3 regions of the Kineococcus halophytocola genome follow, and region 3 is predicted to be linked to each of the others. Evidence: riboswitches for the same ligand, from Rfam matches in the RefSeq annotation. Region 3 holds a riboswitch; each other region holds the start of a gene.
The links. Region 3 has a riboswitch for S-adenosylmethionine ahead of AB2L27_RS12995 (MetQ/NlpA family ABC transporter substrate-binding protein). Riboswitches for the same ligand answer to the same signal wherever they lie in the genome.
Positions count from the first base shown of each region.

Region 1: another riboswitch for S-adenosylmethionine. It lies ahead of AB2L27_RS11015 (aminotransferase class V-fold PLP-dependent enzyme); the one in region 3 lies ahead of AB2L27_RS12995 (MetQ/NlpA family ABC transporter substrate-binding protein).
Region 2: another riboswitch for S-adenosylmethionine. It lies ahead of AB2L27_RS07745 (acyl-CoA dehydrogenase family protein); the one in region 3 lies ahead of AB2L27_RS12995 (MetQ/NlpA family ABC transporter substrate-binding protein).

Region 1 is NZ_JBGFTU010000011.1:33,786-37,047, reverse strand. It holds gene AB2L27_RS11020 (hypothetical protein) at 1-100, shown strand, start outside; gene AB2L27_RS11015 (aminotransferase class V-fold PLP-dependent enzyme) at 119-1,477, opposite strand; SAM riboswitch class IV at 1,529-1,642, opposite strand; SAM riboswitch class I at 1,781-1,872, shown strand; gene AB2L27_RS11010 (methylenetetrahydrofolate reductase) at 1,931-2,875, shown strand; gene metE (5-methyltetrahydropteroyltriglutamate--homocysteine S-methyltransferase) at 2,872-3,262, shown strand, end outside.
Region 2 is NZ_JBGFTU010000007.1:107,990-111,251, forward strand. It holds gene AB2L27_RS07740 (AAA family ATPase) at 1-836, shown strand, start outside; SAM riboswitch class IV at 1,057-1,168, shown strand; gene AB2L27_RS07745 (acyl-CoA dehydrogenase family protein) at 1,231-2,514, shown strand; gene AB2L27_RS07750 (GNAT family N-acetyltransferase) at 2,520-3,262, opposite strand, start outside.
Region 3 is NZ_JBGFTU010000014.1:22,040-25,301, reverse strand. It holds gene AB2L27_RS13010 (GntR family transcriptional regulator) at 1-400, opposite strand, end outside; gene AB2L27_RS13005 (OsmC family protein) at 498-1,001, opposite strand; gene AB2L27_RS13000 (DUF7711 family protein) at 1,059-1,685, shown strand; SAM riboswitch class IV at 1,744-1,854, shown strand; gene AB2L27_RS12995 (MetQ/NlpA family ABC transporter substrate-binding protein) at 1,922-2,872, shown strand; gene AB2L27_RS12990 (methionine ABC transporter ATP-binding protein) at 2,869-3,262, shown strand, end outside.

The sequences.
Region 1 (3,262 bases), on a different contig from region 3:
GAGCTGGGCCGAGTTCGAGTCCGAGCTGCACGCGCTGCTCGCGCAGGAGGCCCCCCGCACGGGGGACGGCCCGCGCCCGAGCAGCGGGCCGCTGGCCTGACCGCGACGCCCGCGGAACTCACCGGGACGCGGGTGCGTCGGCGGCGAGGTAGGCCGCCGGGGCCGGGCGGGGGTCCGACAGCGGCCCCCAGCACCCGTCGACGACGCCGTACCGCAGGGCCGGGCCGGTCGTGAGGAACTGCCGCAGCGCCCGCAGCAGCCGGTCCACGTCGGCGGACGACGTGCCGACGCCCGTCGAGACGCGCAGGCCCCCCTCGGCCAGGCCCAGGGCGTCCGCGAAGCGGTGCGCGCAGAAGCGGCCGTCCCGCACCCCGGTGCCGTGCTCGGCGGACAGGTAGGCCGCGACCTCGGACACGGACCGGCCGGGCACGGTGAGGGTCACGACCCCGACGGCGTCCTGCGGGTGCGGCCGGACGACCTGCACCCCGGGCAGCGCCTCCAGCCCGTCGACGAGGCGGGCTCGCAGCGCCGCCTCGTGCGCCTCCAGCGCGCCGGGCGGCAACGCCCCCAGCGTCAGGCAGGCCTGCGCCAGCGCCACCGCGCCGACGACGTTGGGGGAGCCCGCCTCGTGCCGGTCGGGACCCGTCGCCCACCGCACGCCGTCGTGGCGCACGTCCAGCGTGGCACCGCCACCGGCCAGGTACGGATCGGCCGCGTCCAGCCAGTCGCGGCGGCCGACGAGCGCGCCGCTGCCGAACGGGGCGTAGAGCTTGTGCCCGGACAGGGCCAGGTAGTCGATCCCGTCCCGGCCGACGTCCACCCGCCGGTGCGGCAGGAGCTGGGCGCCGTCCACCGCGATGCGTGCCCCGGCGTCGTGGGCGGCGCGGGCCAGCCGCCGCAGCGGCAGCACCTCGCCCGTGACGTTCGACGCCCCGGCGACGGCGAGCAGGCCGTAGCGGCCGGCGGCCAGCTCGGCCTCCAGCAGCGCGGTCGTCTCCTCCGCGTCGGCGCCGCCGCGCACGACCGTGGTCCGCGCCGACCGCTGCCAGGGCAGCAGGTTCGCGTGGTGCTCGACGTCGGCCACGAGCACGCGGGCCCCCGGGGGCACGGCCCGTGCGAGCAGGTCCAGGGCGTCGGTCGTGCTGCGCGTGAAGACGACCAGGTCCTCGGGCCGGGCCCCCGCGAACCGGCCGACCTCCCCGCGGGCCTGCTCGAACAGGGCCGTGCTGACGCGGGAGAGGTACCCGGCACCCCGGTGGACGCTCGCGTAGTGCGGCAGCACCTGCGCGACCCGGTCGGCGACGGCGCGCAGGGCGGGGGTGCTCGCCGCGTTGTCGAGGTTCACGTAGGTCGTCGTGCCGCCGGTGGCCAGGGGGACCACCGTGTCGGCGCCGACGACGGGCAGCAGCGCACCGACCGCGTGGCCGGACGGGACCGGGCAGGGGGGACGGGCGGGGGAGAGGGTGCTGGTGCTCACGCGGAACTCCTGGGGGAGGGGACCCCACCGGGGGCCGGGGCACCCCGGCGAGGTCCGCGCTTGCCGGCTCCACCACGGAACCGGCCAGGTCGTCACCCGGGGCACCCCACCGCGGAGGAGGGTTGCCGGCCAGCGAGCCGGGGCTTGTCGCTGGCGCTCATGACCTGGGAGGAGCCTGCCACGAGGTGGCGGCCGGATCAACATCGGCACGTCGGCGGCGCGGCTGAAACCCCCCGTGCGCCGCCCGGGTGACCGGCCCGGGACCACTTGTGGAGGGCAGCCGGAGCACCCTATGGTCGGGGAACACCATCCAGAGCGGCTGAGAGTCCTGGCTCGACGACGCCGCAGCAACCCCCCGAGCCCGGGCGAGGGTGCTAACGCCAGGCCGATGGAGCACGTGATGCGCAACACCGATGTCGAACCCTGCCCGCCTCCCGGCGCAGGACCCGCACGATGACGCTCGCCCCCCTCGTCGCCGGCGCGGCGGGGCGGCCGACGCTCAGTTTCGAACTCTTCCCGCCGAGGACTCCGGACGGCCGTGATGCGCTGTGGCGCAGGCTGTCCGACCTGCTGGGCACCAGCCCGGACTTCGTGTCGGTGACGTTCGGGGCGGCCGGGGTCACGCGGGGCCCGAGCCGGGACCTGCTGGCCCACGTCCTGAGTTCCACGGCGGTCCCGGCCATGGCGCACCTGACGTGCGTGGGCTCCTCGCGCCGCGAGGTCGTCGACCTGGCGTGCGAGTTCTTCGACGCGGGGGTCCGCAACGTCCTCGCCCTGCGCGGGGACCCGCCGGCCGGGGCGGGGGAGTTCTCCCCCCACCCCGACGGGGTTCCGACGGCCCGCGACCTCGTCGAACTCCTGCAGGTGGCCGACCGGCGTCGCCTCGCGCTGCGGGGCGGGCGTCTCCCCGTCGACGTCCCCCCGCTCAGCCTCGCCGTCGCCGCGTTCCCCCGGGACCGCGACGAGCACGAGCTCGCCGTCCTGCGCGCCAAGCAGGACGCCGGGGCACGGTTCGCCGTCTGCCAGGTCGGCTGGTCCGCCCGGGAGTACGCCGGTTTCGTGGCCCGCGCCCGCGCCGCGGGCGTCACGATGCCCCTGCTGCCCGGGCTCGCCGTGACCCACGAGGCCCGCCGGCTGGCGCGGATCGGCGAACTCACCGGCGTCCCCGTCCCGCGGGCGCTGCTCGCGGCCCTGGGCACCGGCGACGTCCGCGACCGTCGCCGCGCGGCCACCGCCTTCTCCTCGGGCCTGGCCCGCGACCTGCTGGACGCCGGGGCACCCGGCCTGCACCTCTACACCTTCAACGCGGTCGAGCCCGTCCTGGACCTGCTCGACCACCTCGACCTGACCCGCCCCACCGAACGCCGCGCCCGCGCGGCAGGAGGAGTCACCCGATGAGCCAGAACCCGACGGACGACGACCCGGCGTGGACCGCGACGATCCTCGGCTACCCCCGGATCGGTCCCGACCGCGAGACCAAGAAGGCCCTCGAGGCGCTGTGGGCCGGGCGCACCGACGTCACCGCGACCGAGACGGCGCTCGCCGCCGTCCGGGCCGCCACGGTCCGCCGCCTCAACGCCCTGGGGCTGCCCGCCCACGACGCGTCGATCCCGTCCTCGTTCTCCGCCTACGACCAGGTGCTCGACACCGCCGTCGCCGTGGGGGCGGTGCCGGAGCGCTTCGCGGACCTCGTGGGGGCCGACGGCCGGGTGGACCTCGAGGCCTACTCGACGATCGCCCGCGGCCGGGGGGCGCTGGCGCCGCTGGAGATGACGAAGTGGTTCG
Region 2 (3,262 bases), on a different contig from region 3:
ACGAGGCCGCCCTGGACGACGCCGAGCGGCGCGACGCGCTGGCCGGCATCACCAACGGCTACTCGCCGGTGATGATCGAGAACCTGCTCGACGAGGCCCTCGTCAACGCGGTCCGCCGCGGCGGTGACGGCATGGACTGGGCCGACCTCGAGCACGCCCGCCTCGTCACCGAGGTCGGGCTCGGCCAGCCCGTCGCCTACACCGACCACGAGGCGCGGCTCATCGCCACCCACGAGGCCGGGCACGCCGCCGTCGCCTGGCTGGTGGCCCCGCAGCGGCGCCTGGAGATCCTCACCATCGTCAAGCGCGCCAGCGCCCTGGGCCTGCTCGCCCACGGCGACGCCGAGGACGTCTACACCCGCTCGCGCACCGAGCTCGCCGGCATGATCAAGATCGCGTTCGGCGGGCAGGTGGCCGAGGAGCTGTTCTTCGGCGACGTCTCCACCGGCCCCGCCGGGGACCTGCAGTCGGCGACGTCGGTCGCGGCGCAGATGGTCGGCTCGGCCGGGATGGCGGGCACGCTGGTCTCCTTCGCGGCCGTCCAGCAGGGCGCCTTCGCCGACGGCAACCTCGTCGCCCGCGTCCTGGGCGACGCCGAGGGCCGCCGCCTGGTGGAGAACCTGCTGAGCGAGCAGAAGGAGGCCGTCCGCGAGCTGCTCGGCCGCCACCGCCACCTCGTCGAGGCGCTGCGCGACGCGCTGCTGGAGCGCCACGAGCTCATCGGTCACGAGATCACCGACGTGCTCGAGGCCGCCCAGGCCGAGCACGCGTCGGCCGTGCCGCAGGTGGCACCGCGAGTGATCGACCTGCGCGACCCCGCCGACCGGCGGGTCTGAGACCCGTCGCGACCGGGACGGCAGGAGGGGAGTCCCGGTCGCGACGCAGGACCTCGCGACGGCACCGGGCCGGCAGGCCGGCTCCGGGGGCGGCCGTCGCGAGCGGGCACGGGAGCGGTGCACCCGGGGGGCTGGGGGCACCGCTCCCGTTCGGCGTCCCGGGGCCGGTCGTGCGCGCCACCCTTGATCGGCACCGGCTGCGTCTGGTTTCCTGCTCCCAGGTCATGAGCGCCAGCGCGAAGCCCCGGCTCGCTGGCCGGCAACCCTCCTCGTCGTGGGGTGCCCCGGGTGACGACCTGACCCTGGTGCTCCGGCACGGGTAAGGACGAACGGTCCCCGCACCGGCCGGCCCCCCGCCCGGGCGCCGCCGCGTCCGCGACCGAGGAGAGACCCTGTGACCACCAGCGAGCTGGCCCCCGACACGCTGCCCACGACCCGCCCCGCCGAGCGGTTCGCCCCGCTGTTCGCCCGGATCGCCGAGGGCGTCGTCGCCCGCGAGCAGGACCACGAGCTGCCCCGCGCGCAGGTGCGCGAGCTGCTCGCCGCCGGGTTCGGGCGGTTGCGCCTGCCCGTCGCCGAGGGCGGGGAGGGGCTCGACCTCGTCGAGTTCACCGACCTCCTCGTCGACCTCGCCACCGCCGACTCCGCGCTGCCGCAGGTGTTCCGCGGGCACATCGCCTGGGTGGAGCAGGTGCTGAGCCTGCCGCCGGGGGAGCACCGCGCGCGCTGGGTGGAGCGCATCGCCCGCGGTGAGCTCGTCGGCAACGCCTGGAGCGAGGTCGGAGACGGCGTCACCGGCGAGCAGCAGACGGTCGTCACCACGCGGGACGGGCGGACCAGCGTCAGCGGCCGCAAGTACTACACGACCGGCACGATCTTCGCGGACTGGACCGACGCCACCGCCCGCCGCGCCACGGGTGCCGACGGGCTCGACGGCGGGTTCGAGGTCGTCACCGCCCTCGTGCCGGTCCACGCCGAGGGCGTGAGCGTCTCGGACGACTGGGACGGCTTCGGGCAGCAGCTCACCGGCACCGGCACGCTCGTCCTGGACGACGTCGAGGTCGACCCCGCCGACGTCGCCCCCTTCACCGAGCGCTTCCGCTACCAGACCGCGCTCTACCAGCTCGTCCTGCTCGCCGTGCAGGCCGGCATCGCCGCCGCCGTCGAGCGCGACACCGGGGCCCAGGTGCGGGCCCGCACGCGCAGCTACACCCACGGCCTGGCGCCGCTGGTGCGGAACGACGCGCAGGTGCTGTCGGTCGTCGGGGAGATCTCCGCCACGGCCTTCACCGCGCGCGCCCTCGTGCGCGCCGCCGCCCAGGCCGTCCAGGCCGCCGCCGACACGGCCCACCTCCCCGGCACGGCCGCCGACCGCGAGGCGAACGTGCTCGCGGAGATCCGCACGGCGCAGGCGCAGGTCGTGCTCTCGGAGTCCGTGCCGCGCGCGGCGACCCTGCTGTTCAACACCCTGGGCGCCTCGGGGACCTCGCGGGCCCGGGACCTGGACCGGCACTGGCGCAACGCGCGCACCGTCGCCTCGCACAACCCGGTGATCTACAAGCAGCGGATCGTGGGGGACTTCTCGGTCAACGGGACCGAGCCGCCCTTCGTCTGGGACATCGGCACCCACGCCTCGGTCGACCCGGCCGCGGTGCGGGCGCAGGAGTCCCGGCGGTAGCCCGCTCAGCGCTGCGGGGCCACCCGGTAGTGGTAGGCGTGGTGGACGGTGAACCCGGCCCCCGCGTACAGCGCCCGCGCGGCCGCGTTGTCGCCCTGCACCTGCAGGTACGTCGAGGCGGCCCCGCGGGCGCGGGCCCAGTCGGCGACCTCGGCCAGCACCCGCCGGCCCAGGCCGCGGCGACGGTGCGAGGGCAGCGTCTCCACCGCCGTCACCCCCGCCCACCCCGGTGACAGCGACCCCCGGGCGATGGCCACGGTGGTGCCCCCGTCCAGGACCTTCACGAACACCTGCTCGTCGGCCGAGACGAGGATCCGTCGGCCGGCCCCGGGCACCGTGGGCAGCCCCTGGTCGTGGTACCGGGCCAGCCACGCGGCGTCGGGCTCGGGCGCCGTCTCGACGCGCATCCCCGCCGGCAGCGGGACCTCGGCCGCCCCGGGCAGGTCGTCGGTCGCGGCCGTGAGCACCGCCGTCGGCGTGCGGACGGTCCACCCACCGGCGGCCAGCAGGTCGACGAGCTCGGTGCCTTCGCCCAGCCCGCCGTCGGGGTGGGCCACCGCGATGAGCGGGGTCAGCCCGCGCGCGGCGTGGAACTCCACGACGCGCCCCACGGCCTCGGCCAGCGGGACGCCCGGGTCGCCGAGCGCCAGGGCGGAGTTGGCCCGCCCCGTGAAGCCCTCGCTCGCCCGCAGCCGCCAGCCGCCGAGGTCGACGCGCTCCAGCGGCCGCCAGTGCTCGGCCATGACGC
Region 3 (3,262 bases):
CGAAGGACGGCCCCGTGGGGGCGCACGTCATGCGCCGCACCGTGTCCGCCAGCTCCGCCAGGAGGGCCTCGTCGACGCGGGCGGCGGCCGCGGCGACGTTGTGGCACTCCAGCAGCAGGCGGGCGTCCATGAGCTGGTCGACCTCCTCGCGCGAGAGCAGCCCCGCGACGCGGTAGCCGCGCATGGCGACCCGTTCGACCAGGCCCGTGGACTCGATGCGCGCCATCGCCTCGCGCACCGGGGTCGGGGAGACGCCGAGCGTGCGGGCGAGGCCGTCGATGCTCAGGGCCTGCCCCGGCGCGGCGTTGCCGTCCATGAGCCAGGCCAGCAACGAGGCGTGGACGGAGTCGGCGAGCGATTCGCGCGCGGGCGGGGCCGGCGGCGCGGATCGGGTCCTCACGCCCTGATCGTAGCCAGCGGCCCGCGGGGGTGGGACCGTCGACGCGGTGGGCCGGCGGGTCCGGCCCTGCGCGTCGACGATCCGGGACCGGGGGGCGTCAGGCGCGCTGGACGGTGACCTTCGGCGGGGTCTGCAGGGTCTGGGCGATGACGCAGTAGCGCTCGGCCAGCGTGATCATCTTCTGCTCGGTCGCCTCGTCGGCGTCGGAGGTGAAGTCGAAGGTGATGGTCACGTCGGTGATGCCGACGGGCACCTCCCGGGCCACGCCCAGGGTGCCGCGGGCGTCCCAGTGCGCCTCGGCGGTCACGGAGGCGTTGCGCAGCTCGACGCCCATGGCGGTCGCGACGCTGCGCAGGGTCACCCCGGCGCACGCGGCGACGGCCTCGCAGAGCATGTCGGCCGAGCACGCCTCGGTGCCGTCCCCACCGGCGGCGGGGTGCAGGCCCGCGCGGGTCGTCCCGGCGAAGCCGTCGACCGAGACGCCGATGGACTGCCCGTCGAGCACGGCGACGGCCTTGGCCGGCACCAGCGCCTTGGCCGGGTCCTCCCGGTAGGAGTCCTTCAACGGCTTCTGCAGGGCCCTCAGCTCGGTCGAATCCACCGGCGCAGCTTAGGCCCGGTCCCGGCCCGACCCGCAACCTCTCCCACACTGGGGTCCGTGAAGTGGACCACCGCCCTGCGGACCCTCGAGGACGTCGCCGACCGCTGCGCGCACGTGAGCCGTCAGCCCGCCGGGATCGTGCGGCTGCGCGTGAGCGAGGCGTGGGTGTTCGGCGCGCTGCTCGGGCCCCGCCGCGACGACCTGCCGGACGCCGACGCCGTCCAGGTGGCGCTGGTGACGAACGCGGCCGAGGAGGACAGCGCCGCCGGCACCCGGCCACCGGCGGGCGGGCACTGGCTGGCCGCCTCCGGGCTGGAGACCAGACCGGTGGTGCTGTGGTTCCGGTCGGCGCAGGCGCCGGTGTGGAACCACGTCGTGGACCGGCCCGTGCGGTTCTGGACCGAGCACGACGGCCTGGACCACGACGTGCTCGTGCAGCTGCGCGCCGGGGACGGGGCCGCGCTGCGACCGGCGGCCCCCGCACCGGGCGAACTCGTCGAGCGCCTCGGGCGGGAACTGCGCGTGAGCCGGGAGGCGTTGCGCCGCAGCGCCGTGGAGTACGACGACAAGCGCTGGTCGCCGGGGTCGCCGGCCAAGCGGGGAGACGTCCTGGCCGACGCCGCCCTCGGGTACCTGGCCGTCGCCGACGCCCTGGACCGGGCGCGGGAGGCGGCCGCGGGCTGAGCGGGCCGGTCGCCGCGCCCGGCCCGGGCACCGCGTCACCGGTGCTACCGTTGCGGCAGGTCATGAGTGACAACGGCAAGCCCTGGCTCGTTGTCCGGCAACCCTCCCCCGCGGTGGGGTGCCCCAGGTGAGGACCTGGCCGGACGTCCCCGTCCGGCAAGCGCGGATCAACGGACACCGTCGAGCACGGGGTGCTGCGAGCCGCGCGCCCGCCGAACGACTCCCGGAGTGATCCCGTGTCCAACACCCCCGCCCTGCCCGACAAGCCCAAGCGCCGCGGCCTGCTCATCGGTGTGGTCGCCGCCGTCGTCGTCGCGATCGTCGTGGTCGTCGCCGTCGTCCTGGGTACCCGGGACGACAGCACCAGCACGAGCGCCGCCGGTGGCACCGGACCGACGACGGTGAAGATCGGCGTCGCCGACAAGTCCCTGAAGTACTGGACGCCCTACGTCGAGCTCGCCAAGTCCAGGTACGACGTCGACGTCGAGCTGATCAACTTCTCCGACTACACCCAGCCGAACCCGGCGCTGTCGCAGGACCAGCTGGACCTCAACCAGTTCCAGCACATCCAGTACCTCGCGAACTACAACGCGACCGCGGGCGACGACCTGCAGCCCATCGGCGCCACCGCCGTGTACCCGCTGCCGCTGTACTCCCTGACGGCGAAGTCCGTCGCCGAACTCCCCGCCGACGCCAAGGTCGCGATCCCGAACGACGCGATCAACGAGGCCCGTGGCCTCCTGGTCCTGCAGCAGGCCGGTCTGGTCACGCTGAAGGACGGCGGCACGGCGTTCTCCAAGACGAACGACATCGAGTCGTCCAAGGTCCAGGTGACCACCGTCGCCGCGGACCAGACCGCGAGCGCCCTGCAGTCCGGGTCCGTGGCCGCCGCGATCGTGAACAACAACTACGCCACCAAGGCGGGCCTGCCGGTCGAGGACATCATCGTCAAGGACGACCCGTCGTCCCCCGCCGCGGCGCCGTACGTGAACATCTTCACGGCCCGCAAGGCCGACGTCGGCAACCAGACGTACCTGGACCTGGCCGCGCTGTGGCACGACCCGGCCGTGCAGGAGGTCTTCCTGGAGGAGAACCCGGGCGCGGTCGTCCAGGACGTCCCGGCGGCGGACCTGCAGGCGGAGACGACGAAGGTCGAGGCCGACGCGAAGGCTGCCGCGGACAAGTGACGGCTCTCATCTCGCTGACGGACGTCAGCAAGAGCTTCGACCGTCGTGACGGTTCCACCGTCACGGCGGTCGACGCCGTTTCGCTGGAGGTCGAGACCGGCGAGGTCCTCGCGGTCATCGGCTACTCGGGAGCCGGGAAGTCGACCCTCGTCCGGTTGCTCAACGCGCTGGAGAAGCCGACGTCGGGCAGCGTCCTGGTCGCCGGGCAGGACCTCACGACGTTGTCCGAGGGGGAACTCCGGGCGGCCCGCTCGAAGATCGGGATGATCTTCCAGCAGTTCAACCTGTTCCGGTCCCGCACGGTCGCCGGGAACGTGGCCTACCCGTTGAAGGTCGCGGGCGGGAACAAGGCCGAACGCGACCGGCGCACCGCCGAGCTCCTCGACTTCG